One region of the Flavonifractor sp. An4 genome, then DNA from elsewhere that is predicted to be linked to it. Evidence: a T-box and tRNA genes for the amino acid it is inferred to sense, from the RefSeq annotation. Region 1 holds a T-box; the other holds one or more tRNA genes.
What was found. The T-box of region 1 lies ahead of ileS (isoleucine--tRNA ligase). A T-box ahead of a tRNA ligase gene usually reads a tRNA of that ligase, here a tRNA-Ile.

Region 1 (14,515 bases):
CGACATCTCCACCGGCGAGATCTCCGTTACCTCCTTTACCGGCCCCGACGCCCAGGAGCACCTGTGCAACGAGCTGGGCCGCTTCTCTCCCCGGGAGGCCATGCTGTCCGACGGGGCCTACAGCGACGCCGCCCTGCTGGACTTCCTCACGGGCAAGCTGGACTGCCGGTGCGAGAACGGCGGGGAGGCCCGCTTCCGTCCCGATTCCGCCCGCTCCCTGGTGGAACAGCAGTTCACCAGCGGCCTGGATCATCTGCCGGAGGGGGACGACCACGCCCTCCAGGCGGTGGGAGGCCTGCTGAGTTACCTGTACGAGACCCAGAAAACCGACCTTTCCCACATCACCAGCCTGAGCTGGTACACCTCCGGCCAGTTCATGGAGCTGGACCTCACCGCCCGGCGCAACCTGGAGCTCACCGAGACCCTCCGCTCCAAGGAGAAGAAGGGGAGCCTTTTGTGGGTGCTGGACAAGACCCGCACCGCCATGGGCCACCGGCTTATCCGCACCTGGATGGAGCGGCCCCTGCTGTCCCCCGGCGCCATCAGCCGCCGGCTGGGCGCGGTGGAGGAGCTGGTGGGCGATCCCATCGGCCGGGACGAGCTGAAAAACACCCTGCGGGAGGTCACCGACCTGGAGCGGCTCATTGGCCGTATCGTGTACGGCACCGCGGGAGGAAGGGACCTGATGGCTCTGGCCACCGGCCTGGGCAAGCTGCCCCGGCTGCGGGAGCTGCTCTCCCCCTACTCCGGCGCCCTGCTCACCGCCCTGTCCGCCGGCCTGGACGACCTGCCCGACCTGCGGGAGCTGATCTGCTCCGCCATTGTGGACGAGCCCCCCTTCTCCGTCCGGGAGGGCGGCTTCATCCGGGAGGGCTACGACCCCGAGGTGGACCGGCTGCGGGACATCCTCACCAACGGCAAGGACCTGGTGGCCGCTGTGGAGGCCCGGGAGAAGGAAAAGACCGGCATCAAGAGCCTGAAAGTTGGCTTCAACAAGGTATTCGGTTACTACATCGAGGTATCCAAGTCCTACTACGACCAGGTGCCGGAGGACTACATCCGCAAGCAGACCCTGGTGAACTGCGAGCGGTTCATCACCCAGGAGCTGAAGGACCTGGAGCATGAGATCCTGTCCGCCCAGGACCGGGTCACCGCCCTGGAGTATCAGCTCTTCTGCGACCTGCGGCGGCAGTCCGCCGCCCGGGTGGGGGACATCCAGCGCTCCGCCGCCGCCGTGGCCCAGGTGGACGTGCTGGTCTCCTTCGCCGCCGTGGCCGCCGAGCAGGGCTACTGCCGCCCGGAGGTGGATCTGTCCGACACCATCGAGATTTCCGAGGGCCGCCACCCGGTGGTGGAAAAGATGCTGAAAAATGCCCTCTTTGTCCCCAACGACACCCGGATGGACGGGCGGGACAACACGGTGGCCATCATCACCGGCCCCAACATGGCGGGCAAGTCCACCTATATGCGCCAGGTGGCCCTCATCGTCCTCATGGCCCAGATGGGCTCCTTTGTCCCCGCCAAGTCGGCCCGCATCGGCATCGTGGACCGGGTGTTCACCCGCATCGGGGCCAGCGACGATCTGAGTGCCGGCCAGTCCACCTTCATGGTGGAGATGACCGAGGTGGCGGAGCTGCTGAAAAACGCCACCAGCAAGAGCCTGCTGATCCTGGACGAGATCGGCCGGGGCACCTCTACCTACGACGGTATGTCCATCGCCCGTGCGGTGCTGGAGTACTGCGCCGACAAGAAAAAGCTGGGGGCCAAGACCCTCTTTGCCACCCACTACCATGAGATCACCGCCCTGGAGGGGGTCATCCCCGGAGTGAAGAACTACAACATCGCCGCCAAGAAGAAGGGGGACGACATCCTCTTCCTGCGGAAGATCGTCCCCGGCGGGGCCGACCAGAGCTACGGCATCGAGGTGGCCAAGCTGGCCGGGGTGCCCGACAAGGTCATTACCCGGGCCCGCCACATTCTGAAGGAGCTGGAGGCCGGCGGGGTCCAGACTCCCCAGGCCCCGGCGGCTCAGGCCACCGACCAGATGTCCCTGCTGGACATGGGAGGCGGAGAGGTGGTCCGGCGGCTCCAGGGGGTGGATCTCAACACCCTCACCCCCATCGAGGCCATGAACCTGCTCTTTGAATTGAAGCAGCTGGTATAAAACCAACCACAAAAAAGGAGGAACACACCATGCTCACCGGACGGCGCCGCCCCTGGCGGCCCCAGATCACCCGGGCCGAATGTTACCGGGGCTGGGTCTTTTTCGCCCTGTATGTGTTTCTCTTCCCCTGGCTCATGGGCTGGGTCCAGCGCTCCTATCAGGGGGAGTTTCCGGTGGCCGAGGCCAACGTGGTGTACTACCTCATCATTGCTTCTCTCACCTTTCTGGTGTTCTGGTCCTTCCTGAGAACCGGCTTCCGGCTGCTGCTGGACTGGCTGCCGGAGAACCTGTTCGCCTTTGTCACCGGCCTGGTGGGAGCCGAGGTGCTCTCCTTCCTGGTGGGCCTCATCCCCCTGCCGGTGCAGAACCCCAACCTGATCAGCTACCCCGAGCAATACTACTTCGCCCCCGCCGCCACCGTCTTTATTCTGGTGGTACTCATGCCCCTGGTGGAGGAGCCCCTGTTCCGTGGTCTGCTCTTCGGCTCGGTCCGCAATTACAGCCGGCCCCTGGGCTATGTGCTGTCGGTGATCCTCTACTCCTTCTACTGCGCCGTCCAGTTTGTGTATGCCTTTGGGACCCTGGACCTGCGGTACCTGCTGCTGATGATCCAGTATGCCCCCATGGCCCTGGCGCTGGCCTGGTGCTACGACCGGGGCGGCTCCATCTGGAGCGCCGTCGCCCTGCATATGACCCTCAACGGGTTTACGTTGCTGGGGGCGCTGCACTGATCCCGCGGAGTGCCGGGTGCGCCGCCCCTGCATTCATCCATTCCTCCGTTTAGAAAGCAGGTATTTCTATGCCTCACATCCAACAACTTGACTCCCATGTGGCCGACCTGATCGCCGCCGGCGAGGTGGTGGAGCGGCCCGCCTCCGTGGTGAAGGAGCTGATGGAAAACGCCATCGACGCCGGAGCGGACAAGCTGACGGTGGAGATCCAGCACGGGGGCATGACCCTGATCCGGGTCACCGACAATGGCTGCGGCATTGCCGCCGACGAGGCCCCCACCGCCTTTCTCCGTCACGCCACCAGCAAGCTGCGTACCGAGTACGACCTGGAGGCCATCGGCACCCTGGGCTTCCGGGGCGAAGCTCTGGCCGCCATCTCCGCCGTGTCCCGGATGGAGCTGCTCACCCGCACCGCCGACGCCCCCCTGGGCACCGCCCTCTCTCTGGAGGCGGGGGTGGTGGTGAGTCAGGAGGAGGCGGGCTGTCCCCAGGGCACCACCATGGTGGTGAAGGATCTGTTCTACAACACCCCCGCCCGGCTCAAGTTTATGAAGAAGGACTCCGCCGAGAGCGCCGCCTGCTTCGCCATGATCCAGCGGCTGGCCCTGTCCCACCCGGAGGTGAGCATCAAGTTCCTCCGGGACGGCAAGCAGGACCTGCTCACCCCCGGCGACGGCAAGCTCCAGTCTGCCCTGTACGCGGTGCTGGGGAGGGACCTGGCACTTGGCTTCACCCCGGTGAAGGGCTCCGGGGAGGATATGAGCGTCACCGGCTTTGTGTCCCTGCCCACCTGTTGCCGGGGCACCCGGGGCTATCAGCACTTCTTCGTCAACGGCCGGTATGTAAAGAGCCGCACCATGATGGCCGCCCTGGAGGAGGCCTACGCCAACCAGAAGATGGTGGGCAAGTTCCCCGGCTGCGTGCTCCACCTGACCACCAGGCTCAACGCTGTGGACGTGAACGTCCACCCTACCAAGCAGGAGGTCAAGTTCGGCAGCGATAAAAAGGTATTTGACGCGGTGTATTACGCCGTAAAGTCCACCCTGGAGGCTGACCGGTCCCGGCCCTCCGCCCTGGCGGACAGCCCCCGGCTGGCCCCCAAGGCAACTCAGGACACGGTGACCCCTCACCAGACCACCTTCCGCACCATGACGGCGGAGCAGTTTTGCAAGACGGCGGACAAACCCGCTCCGTCTCTGCCTCTCCACGATATTGCCGCCCGGCCTGCCCAAACCGCTCAACCTGTGCGGGCGGCCACAAGGGTGGCCCCTACAACTCCGCCCCAGCCTGTGCGGCCCGAGCCCAAACCGGCTCCGGCTCCCACCCCATCGTCTGTAAGGACTGCTGTCCCAGATATCCCGGTCAAAACCACCCCGCCTGTGGAGGTTGCTCCCGAGACCCCGCGGGCGACCACAAGGGTCGCCCCTACGGTGGTCGAAAAGGAACCCGTTCCCACCATCCCCCCTGTGGAACCCCAGACTCCCATCCAGCCCGAGCCAGAAGAAACACCCTGGCGTATGGCGGGTGAGGTCTTAAACACCTACATCATCGTGGAGCAGGGGGACAAGGTGCTCCTCATCGACAAGCACGCCGCCCATGAGCGGATGAACTTTGACCGCCTGAAGGCGGCGGGATACACCCCCATGGTCCAGACCCTCCTGACCCCGGTGGTCTTTACCCCTCCGGCGGAGGAGGGAGCCGCCCTGCTCTCCCAGCTGCCCCTGCTGGAGCGCTTCGGCTTTGAGGCGGAGGACTTCGGCGGCGGGGCTATCATCGTCCGCACCGCCCCCGACGACGTGGACGCCGCCGCCATTCCCGACGTGCTGCTGGAGCTGGCAGGCAGGCTCATTACCTGCGGCACAGCCGACCCGGACAGCGCCCGGGACGCCCTCCTCCACACCATGGCCTGCAAGGCGGCCATCAAGGGGGGCCAGAAAAACGGGGAGGCCGAGCTGCTCAAGGTAGCTAAAGCTGTCATGGCGGGGGAAGTGAAATATTGTCCCCATGGCCGCCCGGTGGCCATTGAGCTGACCCGCAGCCAGATCGAAAAGCGGTTCGGACGGGCATAACTCCCCGGGAAATGTGGTCCCTTCCCCAGAATCCGACAAAACCTTTCCAGTAATTGGTATATATTGGATGCATCTCAGAGAAAAAGGAGTGCATCCATATGCAAAAGACACCCAACCTGCAAGACCTGTTCCTGCTCCGCGCCCGGCGGACCCGGGCCAACGTCACCACCTTTTTGATGAACGGCTATCAGCTGAAAGGCCAGATCGTGGGCTATGACGCCTTTGTGGTGGTACTTATGACGGGGGACAAGCAGCAGGTGATCTACAAGCACGCCATCTCCACCATCGTGCCCGAGCGGGCCATCTCTCTGGAGCGGGAGGAGCGCGGCGACTGACCAAAGGAGCGCCTATGAAGCAAGGTTCTTTGAATTCCCGCATCGTGATGCTGCTCGTACTGGCGGGGGTACTCATTTCCATCGGAGTCTCCGCCTTCAGCAGCCTGCGGGAGCTCTATCCCACGGTGCTGGCCTATACCTACACCGTCAGCGACAGCGTGGAGGCCACCGGCTTTCTGGTCCGGGAGGAGAGTGTCCTCACCGGCCAGGGCGGCACGGTGGAGGTCCTCCCCGAGGAGGGGGAGAAGGTAAGCCGGGGTGAGACCGTGGCCCTGCTCTACCAGAGCGACGCCGGACTCACCCAGCGGGAGACCCTCCAGCAGCTGCTGCTGGAGCAGGAGCAGCTGGAATATGCCCTGGCCCAGACCGGCGGCAGCGGCGACTCCGCCCAGCTCAGCGACCGGGTGGCCGACGCCATTGCCAATCTCCGGGGGGCTTCCGCCTCCGGCGACCTCACCGGTCTGGAGAGCCAGACCATGGAGCTGAAGAGCCTGATTTATAAGCGCAGCTATACCTTTGACGCGGAGGGGGAGGACTCCACCGCCGCTCTCCAGGCCTCGTTGGACGACGTGAAGGCCCAGATCCAGTCTTTGACCGCCCAGGCCTCCCAGAGCACCAGCCGGGTCACCGCCGCCCAGTCGGGCATTTTCTCCGGTCTGGTGGACGGATACGAGAGCCTCATCACCCCCGCTATGATGGAAACCCTTACCCCGGCCCAGCTGAAGGACCTGTCCAACCAGAAGCCGGCGGAGGATACCTCCGCCATTGGCAAGCTCATCACCAATTCCACCTGGTACTTTGCCTGCACCCTGCCGGAGGCGGACGCCGAGCGGCTGGTGGAAGGGCGGAGCATCACCGTCCGCTTTTCCCGGGACTGGTCCGGCGAGGTGGACATGAAGGTGGAGCGGCTGGGGGACCCGGTGGACGGGCAGGTGGTGGTGGTACTGTCCACCGACAAGTTCCTGTCCGACACCACCCTGCTGCGGCGGCAGACGGTGGAGCTGGTCTTTGAGACCACCTCCGGCATCCGCCTGCCCAAGGAGGCCCTGCGGGTGGAGCAGCAGACCGTCACCGACAGCGAGACCGGCGAGGAGTCCCAGGTATCGGTCACCGGCGTGTATGCCCTGGTGGGCCAGTGTGCCGAGTTCAAGCCGGTATCCATCCTGGCCGAGGAGGACAACTACATCCTGGTCACCGCTGCCGATACCTCCACCACCACCGCGGCCAAAAAGGCCCTGCGGGCGGGAGACCAGATCATCATCTCCTCCGGCGAGCTCTATGACGGCAAGGTCATCGATTAGTTTGGACGATCCCTCTGCGCCCCAGACGCGCAGGCGGTTTTGCCTTATTTATGTGTGTATTTTTTGGAGGTGCCTATTATGTCCCTGGAAGAGAAAGTAGCGCAGGTCAAGGCCAACATCGCCGCCGCGGCCCGGGAAGTGGGCCGTGACCCGTCCGAGATCACCCTGGTGGCCGCCACCAAGGTCCAGACCTCGGATACCATCCGGCAGGCCATTGCCGCCGGTATCACCATCTGCGGAGAGAACCGGGTGCAGGAGATGACCGCCCACCTGGACGACGACGCCTATGCCGGGGCCGCCCTCCATTTCATTGGCCATCTGCAGACCAACAAGGTCAAGCAGGTGGTGGGCCGGGTGGATCTCATCGAGTCGGTGGGCTCGGAGCATCTGCTGGACGCCATCGAGGCCCAGGCCGCCAAGCTGGACCTGGTCCAGGACATTCTGCTGGAGATCAACATCGGCGGGGAGGAGTCCAAAAGCGGCATTTCTCCCGACGAGCTGCCCGCCCTGGCCCAAAAAGCCGCCGCCTGTCCCCATGTGAATCTGCGGGGGCTGATGGCCATCCCTCCGGTGGCCGAGGGACCCGATGGAAACCGGCCCTTTTTTGCGAAAATGCGTCAGCTTTTTGTTGACATAAGAGACAAGATGTCGGATAATGGAACCACAATCGACTGTCTTTCTATGGGAATGAGCGGCGATTATGAGGACGCCGTCCGCGAGGGCGCCACCCTGGTGCGCGTAGGCACCGCCCTGTTCGGCCCCCGCCCTCCCATGCATAAAGCTTGATATGATTCAGGAGGTAACCGAATATGGGATTGTTTGATGAACTGCGGCGGCTGGCCCGCCCCTATGAGGACGAGCCGGAGGACGACTACGAGGACGACTTCGAGCCTGTCTCCCGCAGTGAGCGGATGGACCGCACCGGCGGCGACCGGCTGGAGCGCAAGAGCGCCAAGAGCCAGGCCGCTCAGGAGTCCACCGGCAGCCTCTATTCTCCGGATAACGAGCGCCGCAGCAACAAGGTGGTCAACATCCACACCACCACTCAGCTGCAGGTGGTGCTGGTAAAGCCCGAGCGCTTCGAGAACGCCAGCGAGATCGCCGACCATCTGCGCGAGAAGCGCACCGTGGTCCTCAACCTGGAGTCCACCAACAAGGACATTGCCCGCCGCCTGCTGGACTTCCTGTCCGGCGTGGCCTACGCCAACGAGGGCAAGATCAAGAAGGTGGCCATCTCCACCTATATCATCACGCCCTACAACGTGGACATTCTGGGCGATCTTATTGATGAGCTGGAGAACAACGGGCTGTATTTCTAAAAGCAGTCTTAGGAGAACAACGTCCACGTTGTCCCGCCGGGAGTCCGGCGTCCCAAGCGTTTTTGCACAGCAAAAACCTTGATGCCGGGCGAATTCATTTCGCCCGGGCAGATCCAAAATCGGGGTCCCCGCACGATGCGCAGCATCGGGTGGGAACAAGACACAAAAAATCAGGGGGAATCAGCCTATGCTTACGCCGCAGGAAGTTTCGGAACACGCCTTTACCAAGGCGTTTAACGGATATAATATGTCGATGGTGGACGAATTTCTGGATATCCTGACGGCGGATTACACCACCCTCTACAAGGAAAACGCCACCCTGAAGGCCAAGATGAAGGTGCTGGTGGAGAAGGTGGAGGAGTACCGCTCCACCGAGGACGCCATGCGCAAGGCCCTGATGACCGCCCAGAAGATGGCGGACGACCTGGTGGCTGAGGCCGAGAGCAAGCGCAACCAGCTGATGCAGAACGCCGAGGCCGATGCCAAGGCCCGTATGGCCGAGCTGCAGCAGGCCATTCGGGACGAGCAGATGCGTCTGGCCGCCGCCCAGCAGTCCACCGCCGCCTATGTGGGCAAGCTGAAGGAGCTCCATCAGCACGAGATGGATTTCCTCAGCGGCCTGTCCAAGCTGACCGCCGCCTCCCCTGTGTCCGTGGACCCGGTGGGGGATACCGCCCGGGACATCGAGGAAAACGTGGAGCGGATCATCCAGCAGGAGCAGGAGGACACCACCGACCTGTCCGCTCCCAAGGCCTCCGAGGGCGCCAAGGAGAGCAGCCTGTACGATGAGCTGATGGAGCTCAGCGGCCGGAAGGCCCCCGCCGCCCATCCGGTGGAGGAGGACGAGGATGACGTGGTGGAGGAGCCCACCCGCCGCATCGACTTTGACAACCTGCAGTTCGGCAAGGACTACGAGATCCGCTGAACCGCTAACAAACCATGACGGAAGGCGCCGCGGTTTTCCACGGCGCCTCCTTTTTATCTGGAGGCATGACCATGCACTATCTGCACACCACCCTTTACGTCACCGATCTGGAGGCTTCCGTCTCCTTTCTGGAGAATTGGACCGGGCTGAAGGTCCTCCGCCGGTTCTCCATGGGCGACGCCCACTTTGCCTTCCTCTCCGGTGGGGAGGGGGAGACCGCTGTGGAGCTGATCCAGGGCGCCGGCCACTCTGACGTCCGCTATGCCGGTCTGTCCCTGGGCTTTGCCGTGGCCGACCTGGACGGGGAGCGGGCCCGGGCGGAGGCCGCCGGGCTGAACCCCACCCCCATCCGTGAGCCCCATCCGGGGGTCCGCTTCTGTTTTCTCACCGGTCCGGACGGACTTACCGTTCAGCTGATGCAAAAGGGGTAAAACCCCTTGACAGAAGCCTTGCAAACAGGTAAGATACTGGGAGACGCCAAAAAAGGGCGTCTCCCAGTGATTTTCATCTGTAAAATGCTGTGACGAGGACGAGTACCGCCCCCAACCCTGCGCAGAGAGCCGCCGTTTTGGTGCAAGGCGGACAGGACGGGCCGGGAAAATCACCTCTGAGCATGGCCGCCGAACGGAGTAAGCGGCCCCGGCTGGCCCCGTTACAGGCTGTCGAGCGGTTCCGGTATGCCCGGAACAACGAGAGTGGTACCGCAGAGGTGTGCGCCTTTGTCTCTTGAGAGACGAAGGCGCTTTTTGTTTGCCTCCAACCCCGTTTTTTATTTATTTTCAATATAAAAAGGAGAACCATCATGGACTACAACCAGACTGTCCACCTGCCCCAGACCGACTTCCCCATGCGGGCAGGCCTGCCCAAGCGCGAGCCCGATATGCTCCAGGAGATGTACGACCACGACCTGTACAACAAAATGGTGGGGCGCAACGAGGGCAAGCCCACCTTCGTCCTCCACGACGGCCCGCCCTACGCCAACGGCAACATCCACATCGGCACCGCCCTGAACAAGATCCTCAAGGACATCATCGTCAAGCACAAGAACATGACCGGCTTCTGCGCCCCCTATGTGCCCGGCTGGGACACCCACGGCCTGCCCATCGAGTCCGCCGTCCTCAAGGACAAGAAGGTCAAGCGGGACGAGATGACCACCGCCCAGTTCCGCACCAAGTGCCGGGAGTACGCCGAGAGCTACATTGCCAAGATGACCGAGCAGTTTAAGCGCCTGGGCGTGCTGGGCGAGTGGGACAACCCCTATATCACCCTGCTGCCCGAGTTTGAGGCCAAGCAGATCGAGGTCTTTGGCAAGATGGCCGAGAAGGGCCTCATCTACAAGGGCATGAAGCCGGTGTACTGGTGCCCCGCCGACCAGACCGCTCTGGCCGAGGCCGAGATCGAGTACGCCGACGACCCCTGTACCACCATCTTCGTGAAATTCCCCGTCCGGGACGACAAGGGCAAGCTGGGCCAGTACACCGACCTCAGCCGCACCTACTTCGTGATCTGGACCACCACCCCCTGGACCATCCCCGGCAACTTTGCCATCTGCCTCAACGCCGACTTCGACTACGTGCTGCTCCAGGTGCCCTCCGGCGACGTGTATATCCTGGCCAAGGACCTGGCCGAGAGCGTGTGCAAGGCCGCCCACATCGACTATGAGGCCTGCAAGGTGCTGGCCGAGCTGAAGGGCAGCGAGTTTGAGCTGATGACCGCCACTCACCCCCTCTTCGACCGTGAGTCCGTCATCCTCAACGGCGACCATGTCACCCTGGACGCCGGCTCCGGCTGCGTCCACACCGCCCCCGGCTTCGGCGCCGAGGACTTCCAGATCTGCCAGCAGTACGACAAGGCCGGCCTGACCAACATCGGTGTGCCCGTGCCCGTCAACGCCAAGGGCGTCATGACCGACGAGCGCTACAACGGCCAGTTCTACGCCAAGGGCAACGGCCTGGTGGTGGAGGACCTGGAGAAGGAAGGCTTCCTGGTGGCCAAGGAGTCCATCACCCACTCCTACCCCCACTGCTGGCGCTGCAAGAACCCCATCATCTACCGCGCCACCGAGCAGTGGTTCTGCTCTGTGGACGCCATCAAGGACACCGCCGTCAAGGCCTGCGATGACATCCAGTGGCACCCCGGCTGGGGCAAGGAGCGCATGATCTCCATGATCTCCGAGCGCAACGACTGGTGCATCTCCCGTCAGCGCGTGTGGGGCGTGCCCATTCCCATCTTCTACTGCGACGACTGCGGCGCCGACATCGTCACCCCCGAGACCATCGCCCATGTGGCCGCCCTCTTCCGGGAGCACGGCTCCAACGTGTGGTTTGACCGTGAGCCCAAGGACCTGCTGCCCGAGGGCTTCGTGTGCCCCAAGTGCGGCAAGGCCCACTTCTCCAAGGAGACCGACATCATGGACGTGTGGTTCGACTCCGGCTCCACCTGGGCTGCCGTGGCTGCCGAGCGTCCCTACCTGAAGTACCCCGCCGACCTGTACCTGGAGGGCGGCGACCAGTACCGCGGCTGGTTCCAGTCCTCCATGCTCACCTCCATCGCCGTCAACGGCGTGGCCCCCTATCACCAGATCGCCACCCACGGCTGGACCGTGGACGGCGAGGGCAAGGCCATGCACAAGTCTCTGGGCAACGCCGTGGCCCCCGATGAAGTCATCAAGGAGTACGGCGCCGATATGCTCCGCCTGTGGGTGGCCTCCGCCGACTACACCCAGGATATGCGCATCTCCAAGGAGATCATGAAGCAGCTCTCCCAGGCCTACCTGAAGATCCGCAACACCGCCCGCTATATGCTGGGCAACCTGTGCGATTTCGATCCCGATGCCAACCTGGTGCCGGTGGAGCAGCTGATGGATCTGGACCGCTACGCCCTCCACTGCCTCAACGAGCTGGTGAAGAACGTCCGGGCCGCCTACGACCGCTACGAGTTCCACGGTGTGTACCGCGCCATCTACAACTTCTGCGTGGTGGATATGTCCAACTTCTATCTGGACATCATCAAGGACCGCCTGTACTGCGGCAGCGAGGAAGAGCGCCGCTCCGCCCAGACCGCCCTCTACTATATCCTGGACGGCATGACCCGCTTGGTGGCCCCCATCCTGGCCTTCACCTCCGACGAGATCTGGCACGCCATGAAGCACGCCGCCGGTGTGGACGCCGAGAGCGTGCTGCTCAACGATATGCCCGAGGACAACGCTGCCTTCGCCCTGAGCGAGGCCGCCAAGGACCGCTGGGCCAAGCTGGTGGCTCTCCGTGACGCCGTCAACAAGGCCCTGGAGAACGCCCGCAACGCCGGCGTGTTCAAGAAGGCCCAGGACACCGAGGTGACTGTCTCCGTGTCCGCAGAGGACGCCGACTTCCTGAAGGACGTGGACCTGGCCTCCCTGTGCATCGTGTCCAAGGTCACCGTCACCACCGACAGCGTGGAGGGGGAGAAGAACGAGGAGTGCCTCATCCCCTGCACCATCGCCGTCAAGCTGTCCGAGGCCCCCAAGTGCCCCCGCTGCTGGAACCACAACGACGCCATCGGCACCGACGGCCATCACGCCGAACTGTGCCCCCGCTGCGCCGCTGTGATTGGAGAATAAGACCGGGCACAGTTCGGCCCCCCGCGAAGCGGGGCGCGCGCCGGCGCGTCCAAGCGTTTTGGGCCGCCGGCCCAAAACCTTGATGCCGGGGCAATTCACTTGCCCCGAGCAGATGAAAATATCGGGGCCCCCGCCGGGCTGTGGCCCGGTGGGGCGCTGTGCCCCCGCTGCGCCGCTGTTGTGGGCGAGTAAGCCATATTGTGAAAAAGGGCCTGTTGCAAAATAGCTGTTTTGCACAAACCTGTCATTGCGAGCCAGTGCGCACACTGGCGTGGCAATCCGTTTCCCCGGCAAAAGGGACGGATTCCCACGAAAAACGGCCGCCCGGTGGGCGGCCGTTTTTCTCGGAATGACGGGTCTTTGTACGAGCTGCACATTTTGCAACAGGCCCTTTTTTGCGGGCGGCCATAAAGGCCGCCCGCCGTCCCGGCCGATGGGCCCGTTTTCCGCCTCATAGGCCCGGATGTGGACCCGAAGGAGCTGGCGGACGTAGCCCGACAGGCTGCGGCAGGACTGCCGGGCCAACCAGACCGCTTTTTCTTTGGTCTCCGGGGTGACCTGGATGGAAATGGTGCGTGCTTTCTTTTTGTCCTCCATAGAAATGCCCCCTTTCGCTCATAATATCATTCTTAATCACTCTAGTCAACTCTATATAAATCTTTGTGAAATATCACTCTTATTGATATTATAAAGATACAAATAGATACAACGAGGAGGGAATGAGTATGGGCGTTCAGGAAGCCCCCTATTCTCTGCGGCTGGAGCATGAGGTCATGCAGAAGATCCGCGTTCTGGCCGCCAAGGAGCGGCGCTCCATCAATATGCAGCTGTGCATCGCCGTGGAGTCCTATCTGAACCAGTACGAGCAGGAACACGGGGAGATCCCCGTTCCCGCCGAGGATTGACCCCTCGGGGCCGTCCGTGTTACAATGGAAGGAACTTTCCGTCAAAGGAGCCTGAAACTATGCTCTATGCCATTCTGGCCGCCGCCCTGGTAGGCCTGGATCAGCTGGTGAAATTCCTGGTCCGGGCCTACATCCCCATGGGGGAGGGGGTCCCCTTTCTGCCCCACATCCTCCAGCTGACCTACTACCAGAACACCGGCGCGGCCTTTTCCATCTTTGAGGAACATACCTGGATTCTCACCCTGATCTCGGCGGCTGCCTCCATCCTTATCATCGTGCTGATGGTCAGAAAGACCTTCAACCACCCCTTCGGCATGGTCTCCCTGGCCCTGGTGCTGGCGGGTGCGGTGGGCAACCTCATTGACCGGCTCTTCCTGGGCTATGTCACCGATATGTTCCAGACCCTGTTTATGAACTTCCCCATCTTCAACGTGGCGGATATCTGCATTGTGTGCGGCGGCATTGCCTTCTGCGTCTACTTCCTGCTGTTCTGCAAAGAGGAGGACAAGGCATGACCCCCCTGCATCTGACCGCCGACCGGGCGGGGGAGCGGGCCGACCAGTTCCTGGCCCGGCTGCTGCCCGAGCTGACCCGCTCGGCGGCCCAGCGGCTGCTGGAGGAGGGGGCCGTCACCCTGAACGGCCTGCCGGTGAAGAAGAACTACAAGACCAGCCTGGGGGATGAATTGGTGCTGGCCCTGCCTGACCCCGCCCCCATCGATGTGGTGCCCCAGGACATCCCCTTAGACGTGATCTACGAGGACGACGACGTCATCGCCGTCAACAAGCCGGTGGGCCTGGTAGTTCACCCCGCCGCCGGGCATCCTGACGGCACCTTGGTCAACGCATTGTTATATCACTGCGGTAATTCACTCTCCGGAATCAACGGAGAGCTGCGCCCCGGCATTGTCCACCGCATTGACCGGGACACCTCGGGGCTCATCATTGCCGCCAAGAACGACTTTGCCCACCTGTCTCTGGCGGAGCAGCTCCAGGACCACTCCCTGTACCGGGAATATGAGGCGGTGTGCGTGGGCAATTTAAAGGACGAGTCGGGCACCGTGGACGCCCCCATCTTCCGCCACCCCACCGACCGGAAGAAGATGGCGGTGAACAAGCTCCAGGGCCGGCGGGCGGTGACCCACTGGTCGGTGCTGGAGCATTTAAAC
Region 2 (9,154 bases), on a different contig from region 1:
CTACATATTGTCCACACCCTATTTCTCTGGACGGTGTAAAGTCACAGCTGAATCGGTCAAACTCCGCTGCAATCTGCACTTTTTTTAATTCATATACAGACGGCAATATTGCTTGAAAGGTCTTATTCCCCAAAATTGCATTGAGCATTTCCAGACGAACAGGATCTCCAGTGATCGACTTCAACCAATTTATGACCCCCGCAGAAAGGCCCAAATCATTTGAGCATACATAGTTTTCTGCTTGTACTCCTGTCATAAGGTAATGGCAATCTACGCCCAAATAATCTGCTATTTTAATTATCATCGAAAGGCGCGGCTCCTTTTTGCCATTTCTCCATGATGAAATACTTCCCGTTGAGATGCCAAGCGCCCGAGCCATATCGTCTTGATGCACATTTTTTTCAACTAATAGAGCATTTAAAGTTTTCGCAAATATAGCCATTTCCGGACTTTGCGCGTTTTCTTCTATCGCGGCAGTATCAACCTCATGCGGTATCCTTTTCCGTGACATTTATTTCCCCTCCAAAGTGAAAGTTTTTCGTTTGTTTCACCAGAAAAAATTATAGTGAAATTTTTTCCTGTTTTTCACTTTCGCATATATAATTCAATTAAAGTGAAAGATTAAGATAACTTTCATCTTTATCTTATCACGGCGTATCGCACCAGTCAAGATAAATGTAATGGAAAGGACTGATTATTTTGGATTCAGTAAAGCAGCTTGACGAACAGGCGAGAGCAGCACGGGCAGCATATTTTCGTGAGTGGAGAAAAAAGAACCCGGATAAAGTCCGGGAAAGCAACCGGCGCTACTGGGAGCGGCGTGCGCAAAAACTCCAGGCCAGCGAAGGGAGGACGGACGATGCCAAAACGCATACTTGACCTCACCACCCCCTATCAATCCATCCGGGGGGCCAGCAGAATCAGCGGATTAGCGCAGGGGTACATCCGGGCCGGGTGCAAAAACGGGACAATTCCTTGCCTGCGAGTGGGACAGGAATACAGAGTCAATATGCCTCTCTTCCTCCAGCAACTGGAGGCGGCAAGTACAGCGAATTTGAAAGGAGTACACGCATGACAACAAAAGAAAAAGCCCCCACCAGCGCGGCAACGCTGACAGGGGCGGCGACGGAAATGACGGCTTGCAGGGCGTCTATTCCTGTTTTTAATTGTACCACGGAGACGGCGGGCCGTCAATGGAAAGTCTCTGACCTATTGAACCGTGGCCGGGAAAACGCCGTTCCCCTCCGGCACCTAAAAAAGCTGCTGGGCGTTGATGGAAGAACCGTCCGCCTGATGATCGAGCGGGAGCGCCGGAGCGGGACACCGATTTGTGCAGACAACCTGACCGGCTACTATCTTCCGGGCAGCGAGGATGAGAAAGCCGCCTGTGTTCGCTCCATGCGGCACCGGGCCGGGGAGATCATGCGGACAGCACGGGCAATCGAGGAGGCGGCTGCGCTTGACTGATGTTTTCCGGGAAGTCCGGGAACGGGTGAGCGCCCAGGATGCCGCCCGGCACTATGGCCTGACATTTGATCGCCGTGGGTGGGCACTGTGTCCCTTCCACAATGACAAGCACCCCTCTATGAGCTTCCGCAATGGCCGCTTCCGCTGCTGGGTGTGTGATGTGGGCGGGGATTCTATTGACTTCACCGCCCGCCTGCTGGGCCTGGACGCTATGGGAGCCGTTGAGCGCCTATCTCTGGAAGAGGATCAGCAGCACCGGCCAGGATGAAATGAGCAAGCGAGATTTGTTCCGGCTGTGTAAAGGGAAATTTAAGCGTGTTGAAGATATGGAGCCCGCCCTGCAAGCCCTTGTAAATATGGGGTATGTCCGAGAGGTTGAAATAGCAACCGGCGGCAGACCGACAAAAAAACTATTGATAAATCCCTGTGACAAAAGGGCCAAAAGGGACAAAAGGGGGCTTGTAGATGGCCGGTAGATCGTCGCAGAGGAAGGGTGCAGACGGAGAGCGGGAACTTGCCGCCCTGCTCCGTGAGTATGGCTATCAAGTCGAGCGGGGCGGTTCTCTGTCCTTTGGTGATGTGCCGGACTTGACCGGCCTCAGAGGGGTACATATTGAAGTCAAGCGTGTTGAGCGGTTGAATGTGCCGGAGGCAATGAAACAGGCAGTAAGGGATGCAGAGAAATTCCACGATGGAGTGCCCGCCCTGTTCCACCGCCGGAGCCGTGAGCCGTGGCTTGTAACCATGCGCCTCCATGATTGGGTTGCCCTCTATGACCGCCAGAAAGCCGCAGAAACCAACGAAAGAAAGGGGTGATACCCACGACACCGAGAAAAGAAAAAGCCCTGCAAGCCCTCCTTGTGAGCCGCACACGGGCAGAGGCGGCAAAGGCCGCAGGGATAGGAGAAAGCACCTTGCGGGAGTACATGAAAGACCCGGAGTTTATGGAGCGATACCGAGAAGCGTTTGGAAACCTTGTCCATGACGCAACCCGGCAGGCACAACAGGCCCTTGCCCTTGCCATTTCCACACTCACAGAAATCATGGGCAACACGGACGAACAGGCCACGGCCCGCATACAGGCTGCCCGCTCAACGCTGGAATATGCGTTGAAGCTGACCGAACAGACCGACATTCTGGAGCAGCTGCGGGAACTGGAGAAATGGAGGGAAGAAACCGATGGCAAGCACTGAACAACGCCTTTCCGCACTGCGGGAATATCTAAAAACGCTGTCCGCCGGTCAAACAACCTTTATTGTCGAGGGCGGCGGAGAATTTCACACCAGCAAAGACCCCTTTGCCTATCTGCTGGAGCATGGCGCATACACCCCGGACGGGCGGAGGATCGTCCTTTACCCTCATCCCATAGAGGGCATAGACGCTTTGAGCCTGTCCTTTTACCAAATGATTGATGAGGCAATAGAGGCTGGCAAGCTGGAACTGCCAGAACTGGAGAGTGATGAACCATGAACGATGTAATGGCGCGGCTGAAGCGCCTCCAGGCATACATGGCCAGCAAGCGTGGAGTCCCCTTGTGGATTCTATACAGTGTAGCCGGGACAGAGAAAACCGGAACCGTTGATGATATGAAAGCGGATCAAGGCGAGTTTGCGCGTGTTCTTGGCGGCAGCAGTTTAGACGATCTTGACCGGATATTACAATTTGAACTTGATAATATCCATGTAGTGGAGGGGTAATATGACCGATATTCAAAAGCGGCTAGAGAGGCTGAGAAAAGCGATACCAGGCCCAAACGTCGGGATTATCATACAGACCTCCAGCGGATGGGAGGCAAACTATACCGGGCACGAAACAAGGAATTTTGCCACCGAGCAAGAAGCCCGGCAATATCTGAACAAATGCAAGACCGTTATCATTATTGACATCTGAAAGGATTGAACTATGAAACAGATTGAACCTGAACACTGGGAAATAGATGAACACGGGCGCAAATTCCGCCGCGTCGGAAGGGCCGCGATTGAGTATGCTCCGACCATTACAACATCTTACGGAGAATTTGAGGTAGGGAGCGCGCCGCCGGTTCAGAAGATCGCAGAGGACAACCGCCCCAAACCCGGGGATTGCCCTTTACTCTCCAAGTGTACCCAGAAATGCGCCCGATACGGGGAGCACGGATGCGGACTTGTGACCGGCGAGGCCCCGTCCATTGGGGGGCGCTGTCCTTTTGGCAGTAAGCAAACCCCATTCATGTGCAGTGAAAAATGCGCACTTTGGAATTTATGCAACAGAAAGGAAAATAAAAATGACTAAATTTAACCACTTTGCAAAAGACCTTGACGCCGCTTTTCAGGCGGCACGGCGGGAGTATATGGAAGCATGGGACAAATTCCAGGCGGCAAGCGATGCCCACAGAATGTCCAGGGGCAGCGACATGGAACGCCAGCGGGCCAAACTGAAATACCAAGAGGCAGAACTGACCTTTAAGGAAGCGGAAGCCCGTATCTGGCCGGAGTTCAACCGGAGGCGGTCGGAACTGCGGGCTGCCCTGGAGCGGGAGGTGCGCGGAGGAAACCTTGCAGACCCGGACGCGGTTGACCCTAACGGCCTGGAACTACTGAAAAGCGGTATCCTCTCCACCGATGACTTCTATTCCCTAGTGGGCAAGTACGATGATAACCCCGTCATGCTGCGCTTTGTGGCAAAGTACGCAAAGGAAGCCGCCGATGATATGGACAGCACCCAGGCGAAAGAGCGTGGAGCGCTGTACCATTTGGCCCAGGTATGCAGCCAGGGGCAGGGCCGAACGATGCGGGCATGGGATGACCTGTCCCGGATTGCGGACTATTGCAGCGGACAGAGCCGGGCACGGCGGGACACCCCCGCCCACACTGTCAGCATGGGCCAGCGGTGGGAGCAGCTGTCCGGCGAAGCTGTAAATAACTTTTGACCTGGGAGGAATCTTGTAATGGATCGAAGCCACGCACAAGGGCAGGAAACCCGCAAGCGCAATGAACAGGCCAGGAGAGAACTCCGCGAGCAGGAACGGGCCGAGCGGGAGGCGCAGATCACCACGCTGCGGCAAATCCGTCAGAATCCAAAATCTAGCCCCGGCGAAAAATTGCGGGCCGTGGAGCTGCTGCTGGAGCTAGAGAAGCAAGGCTATTTCTATTTATGACAAACAAAGCCGGGGAGCAATCCCCGGCCCATTTTTTGCCCTACCTCAATCCTTTGCTCAATCCTTTTACCACAAGTCAACCATTGGAAGAAAAAGTAAAAACCCGCTATCCCTTGTGGGACAACGGGTTTGTGTGGAGCTGCTACCCAGATTTGAACTGGGGACCTCATCCTTACCAAGGATGCGCTCTACCGACTGAGCTATAGCAGCATAATGGCGACGCGGAAGGGACTTGAACCCTCGACCTCCGGCGTGACAGGCCGGCGTTCTAACCAACTGAACTACCGCGCCATCGTGATATCTATATCCACAGCAAAGGCTGAATATTTGTTTGGCAGGGGCAGAAGGATTCGAACCCTCGGCACTCGGTTTTGGAGACCGATGCTCTACCAGCTGAGCTATACCCCTAAATGGTGGGCCTTCACGGGCTCGAACCGTGGACCGGCCGGTTATGAGCCGGCTGCTCTAACCAACTGAGCTAAAGGCCCATACCGATCCAACTGTCTTAAAAAGAGGCTCGCCGTCACACTTGTGGCGGCGAGCCACATTGTCTGGCTCCCCCTGTTGGACTCGAACCAACGACCCTGCGGTTAACAGCCGCATGCTCTACCGACTGAGCTAAGGAGGAATGTAAAAGGGCCCGGTCTGGTCAGACCAGACCCTTCTTTGTGTTGGCGTTACCTATCTTCCCGGTCCGTCTCCAGACAAGTATTTTCGGCGCAGGTGAGCTTAACTTCCGTGTTCGGGATGAGAACGGGTGGACCCTCACCGCAATCAACACCAACTTACTTTCTTTTGAAAAAGAAAGTAAGCAAAGAAAACTTCATCTGAACTTTTCTCTCCTTACCGTCTTTCTCAACGATAAGTTATTATATTCTATTTTCTTCTCACTGTCAAGACCAATTTTAAAAAAATTGGTGACCCGTGCGGGAATCGAACCCACGTTTGCGGCGTGAGAGGCCGCCGTCTTAGCCGCTTGACCAACGGGCCATTGGTGCGCCTTCACGGATTCGAACCGGGGACCCACTGATTAAGAGTCAGTTGCTCTACCAGCTGAGCTAAAGGCGCATCTGGAGCTTTGTCAGCACCCTCAAAACCGAACAATGCAGTTTCCTGTACCAGGCAAGCGCCTGCAATCATCATGTTAAGGTCAAGCCCTCGGCTTATTAGTATCGGTCAGCTGCACGCGTTACCGCGCTTCCACCTCCGACCTATCAACGTCATAGTCTACGACGTGCCTTACTCCCGAAGGATGAGAGATCTAATCTTAGGGGGAGTTTCACGCTTAGATGCCTTCAGCGTTTATCTCGTCCGTACATAGCTACCCAGCCATGCCCTTGGCAGAACAACTGGTGCACCAGAGGTACGTCCATCCCGGTCCTCTCGTACTAAGGACAGCTCCCTTCAAATCTCTTACGCCCGCAACAGATAGGGACCGAACTGTCTCACGACGTTCTGAACCCAGCTCGCGTGCCACTTTAATCGGCGAACAGCCGAACCCTTGGGACCGAATTCAGCCCCAGGATGTGACGAGCCGACATCGAGGTGCCAAACCTCCCCGTCGCTGTGGACGCTTGGGGGAGATCAGCCTGTTATCCCCAGGGTAGCTTTTATCCGTTGAGCGACGGCACTTCCACTTGCATACCGCCGGATCACTAACTCCAACTTTCGTTACTGCTCGACCCGTCGGTCTCGCAGTTAGGCTCGTTTATGCGTTTACACTCACTGCACGGTTTCCGTCCGTGCTGAACGAACCTTTGAGCGCCTCCGTTACCTTTTAGGAGGCGACCGCCCCAGTCAAACTGCCCACCTAACAGTGTCCCCCGACCGGATTCACGGCCGCAGGTTAGAAAACCAGCAAATCAAGGGTGGTATCCCAAGGGTGACTCCACCAAAGCTGACGCCCTGGCTTCCAAGTCTCCCACCTATCCTGTACATGATTTACCGATTTCCAGTATTAAGCTACAGTAAAGCTCCATGGGGTCTTTCCGTCTAGTTGCGGGTAACTGGCTTCTTCACCAGTACAACAATTTCGCCGGGTGGGCTGTTGAGACAGTGCCCAAATCGTTACGCCATTCGTGCGGGTCAGAACTTACCTGACAAGGAATTTCGCTACCTTAGGACCGTTATAGTTACGGCCGCCGTTTACTGGGGCTTCGATTCAAACCTTCGCTTGCGCTAAGCTCTCCTCTTAACCTTCCAGCACCGGGCAGGCGTCAGCCCCTATACGTCATCTTTCGATTTAGCAGAGACCTGTGTTTTTGGTAAACAGTCGCTTGGGCCTATTCGCTGCGGCCTCCCGTAGGAGGCTCCCCTTATCCCGAAGTTACGGGGTCATTTTGCCGAGTTCCTTAACAACCCTTCTCCCGTTGGCCTTAGGATTCTCTCCTCATCTACCTGTGTCGGTTTGCGGTACGGGCACCTTAGCATACCACACACCTTTTCTCGCCACAGAGCATCGCGGACTTCCCTACTCTATTTCGGTCCCTTACGCCCGGGTCAACCAACGCCCGGGTCCCGCTATCTCCATGTGTCAGTGTGCTTAAGGTTCGGTGGCTACGGAATTTCAACCGTATGTGCATCGACTACGCCTTTCGGCCTCGCCTTAGCTCCCGGCTTACCCTGGGCGGACGAACCTTCCCCAGGAAACCTTAGATTTTCGGCCATTATGATTCCCACATAATTCTCGCTACTCATTCCGGCATTCTCACTCGTGTAAAGTCCACCGCTGCTTCCGCTGCGACTTCACCCCGTACACGACGCTCCCCTACCCCTGTCTTACGACAAGCCCAAGCTTCGGTGTTACGCTTAGCCCCGTTATATTTTCCGCGCAGAGTCACTCGACCAGTGAGCTATTACGCACTCTTTTAATGAGTGGCTGCTTCTAAGCCAACATCCTGGTTGTTTTCGCAACTCCACATCGTTTTCCACTTAGCGTATCTTTGGGACCTTAGCTGTGGGTCTGGGCTGTTTCCCTTTTGTCCACGAGACTTATCTCACGTAGACTGACTGCTAACCATCAATTATCCGGCATTCAGAGTTTGATAGGGTTCAGTAACCTTATCGGCCCCTAGCCCATTCAGTGCTTTACCTCCGGTAATCTAAGTTAACGCTAGCCCTAAAGCTATTTCGGGGAGAACCAGCTATCTCCGAGTTCGATTGGAATTTCACCGCTATCCACAGGTCATCACCGACCATTGCAACGGGCGTGTGTTCGGTCCTCCATGGGGTTTTACCCCCACTTCAACCTGCCCATGGATAGGTCACCCGGTTTCGGGTCTATTGCCACTGACTTCATACGCGCTGTTCACACTCGGTTTCCCTTCGCCTCCGGTACTGAATACCTTAAGCTTGCCAGTAACAATAACTCGCCGGACCATTCTACAAAAGGTACCTCATCACTCATTAACGAGCTTTGAGTGCTTGTAAGCACAAGGTTTCAGGTTCTCTTTCACTCCCCTCCCGGGGTCCTTTTCACCTTTCCCTCACGGTACTGCTCCTCTATCGGTCATCAGGTAGTATTTAGGGTTGGAGGGTGGTCCCCCCAGTTTCCCACCGGGTTTCACGTGTCCGGCGGTACTCTGGAACTCGACTAACAAGATTCGGTTTTCGCCTACGGGGCTCTCACCCGCTATGGCCGGCCTTCCCATACCGTTCGGCTAACCTATCCTGCCGTTGTGTCGGTCCTCAACCCCGAAGGATAAATCCTTCGGTTTGCCCTCTTCCGCGTTCGCTCGCCACTACTTGCGGAATCTCTGTTGATTTCTCTTCCTCGCCCTACTTAGATGTTTCAGTTCAGGCGGTTCCCCACCTACGCCTATTTGATTCAACGCAGGCTGACAGAGTATTGCTCTGCCGGGTTTCCCCATTCGGAAATCTGCGGGTCAAAGCTTATGTGCAGCTCACCGCAGCTTATCGCAGCTTGTCACGTCCTTCTTCGGCTCCTGATGCCAAGGCATTCCCCTTGCGCTCTTTATAGCTTGACCTTAGTAGAACAGTCTCATTTCTGAGCTGTTCTCTATTCGATCATGAATTATGCAGGCCTCACAGAAGTTTTGCAATTTGGCTACATTGTTTTACCCATTCACTAAAACGGCTTTCGCCATTCTATCTTTAAGTTCCACAACATTGCTGTTATTGCCCTCTGTTGCTTGCTCTTCATACTTTCAATCTGCATTGTTCAGTTTTCAAGGTGCTGACTTCCAACCTCTTTCAAGGTCAGATCGAAACATCTGTCTCCAGGTGCTTCGATCTGATATTGAATTGGTGGAGATAGTCGGGCTCGAACCGACGACCCCCTGCTTGCAAAGCAGGTGCTCTCCCAGCTGAGCTATACCCCCATCGAGAGAGAAGTGGTGGGCCCAAGTGGACTCGAACCACCGACCTCACGATTATCAGTCGTGCGCTCTAGCCAGCTGAGCTATGGGCCCGTAAATAGGTGCCATTCACTTCTTGCCTACCTGGCCCGCGTCGGCATAGCCGCCGCGGTACACGCTAAAAATATGCCGGCGGCATATTTTCTTAACGCGTGTACCCTCTAAATTAAACAAC

Region 2: it encodes a tRNA-Ile, which carries the amino acid that the T-box ahead of ileS (isoleucine--tRNA ligase) is inferred to sense. The anticodon was not compared.

What each region holds. Positions count from the first base shown of each region.
Region 1 covers NZ_NFIL01000032.1:4,017-18,531, forward strand. Annotated here, with positions in the region: gene mutS (DNA mismatch repair protein MutS) at 1-2,164, shown strand, start outside; gene B5F94_RS12480 (CPBP family intramembrane glutamic endopeptidase) at 2,194-2,895, shown strand; gene mutL (DNA mismatch repair endonuclease MutL) at 2,964-4,964, shown strand; gene hfq (RNA chaperone Hfq) at 5,063-5,299, shown strand; gene B5F94_RS12495 (HlyD family efflux transporter periplasmic adaptor subunit) at 5,314-6,600, shown strand; gene B5F94_RS12500 (YggS family pyridoxal phosphate-dependent enzyme) at 6,679-7,386, shown strand; gene B5F94_RS12505 (cell division protein SepF) at 7,410-7,919, shown strand; gene B5F94_RS12510 (DivIVA domain-containing protein) at 8,107-8,844, shown strand; gene B5F94_RS12515 (VOC family protein) at 8,916-9,275, shown strand; T-box leader at 9,356-9,574, shown strand; gene ileS (isoleucine--tRNA ligase) at 9,647-12,442, shown strand; gene B5F94_RS12525 (hypothetical protein) at 13,168-13,347, shown strand; gene lspA (signal peptidase II) at 13,407-13,862, shown strand; gene B5F94_RS12535 (RluA family pseudouridine synthase) at 13,859-14,515, shown strand, end outside.
Region 2 covers NZ_NFIL01000023.1:1,121-10,274, reverse strand. Annotated here, with positions in the region: gene B5F94_RS10745 (helix-turn-helix domain-containing protein) at 1-511, opposite strand, end outside; gene B5F94_RS16250 (hypothetical protein) at 1,072-1,467, shown strand; gene B5F94_RS10735 (CHC2 zinc finger domain-containing protein) at 1,460-1,735, shown strand; gene B5F94_RS10725 (putative PDDEXK endonuclease) at 1,933-2,283, shown strand; gene B5F94_RS10720 (hypothetical protein) at 2,382-2,660, shown strand; gene B5F94_RS10715 (hypothetical protein) at 2,647-2,937, shown strand; gene B5F94_RS10710 (hypothetical protein) at 2,934-3,164, shown strand; gene B5F94_RS10705 (hypothetical protein) at 3,166-3,357, shown strand; gene B5F94_RS10700 (hypothetical protein) at 3,731-4,375, shown strand; gene B5F94_RS10695 (hypothetical protein) at 4,394-4,603, shown strand; tRNA gene B5F94_RS10690 (tRNA-Thr) at 4,738-4,813, opposite strand; tRNA gene B5F94_RS10685 (tRNA-Asp) at 4,818-4,894, opposite strand; tRNA gene B5F94_RS10680 (tRNA-Trp) at 4,936-5,011, opposite strand; tRNA gene B5F94_RS10675 (tRNA-Ile) at 5,015-5,091, opposite strand; tRNA gene B5F94_RS10670 (tRNA-Asn) at 5,156-5,231, opposite strand; rRNA gene rrf (5S ribosomal RNA) at 5,273-5,388, opposite strand; tRNA gene B5F94_RS10660 (tRNA-Glu) at 5,519-5,593, opposite strand; tRNA gene B5F94_RS10655 (tRNA-Lys) at 5,596-5,671, opposite strand; rRNA gene B5F94_RS10650 (23S ribosomal RNA) at 5,750-8,589, opposite strand; tRNA gene B5F94_RS10645 (tRNA-Ala) at 8,868-8,943, opposite strand; tRNA gene B5F94_RS10640 (tRNA-Ile) at 8,957-9,033, opposite strand.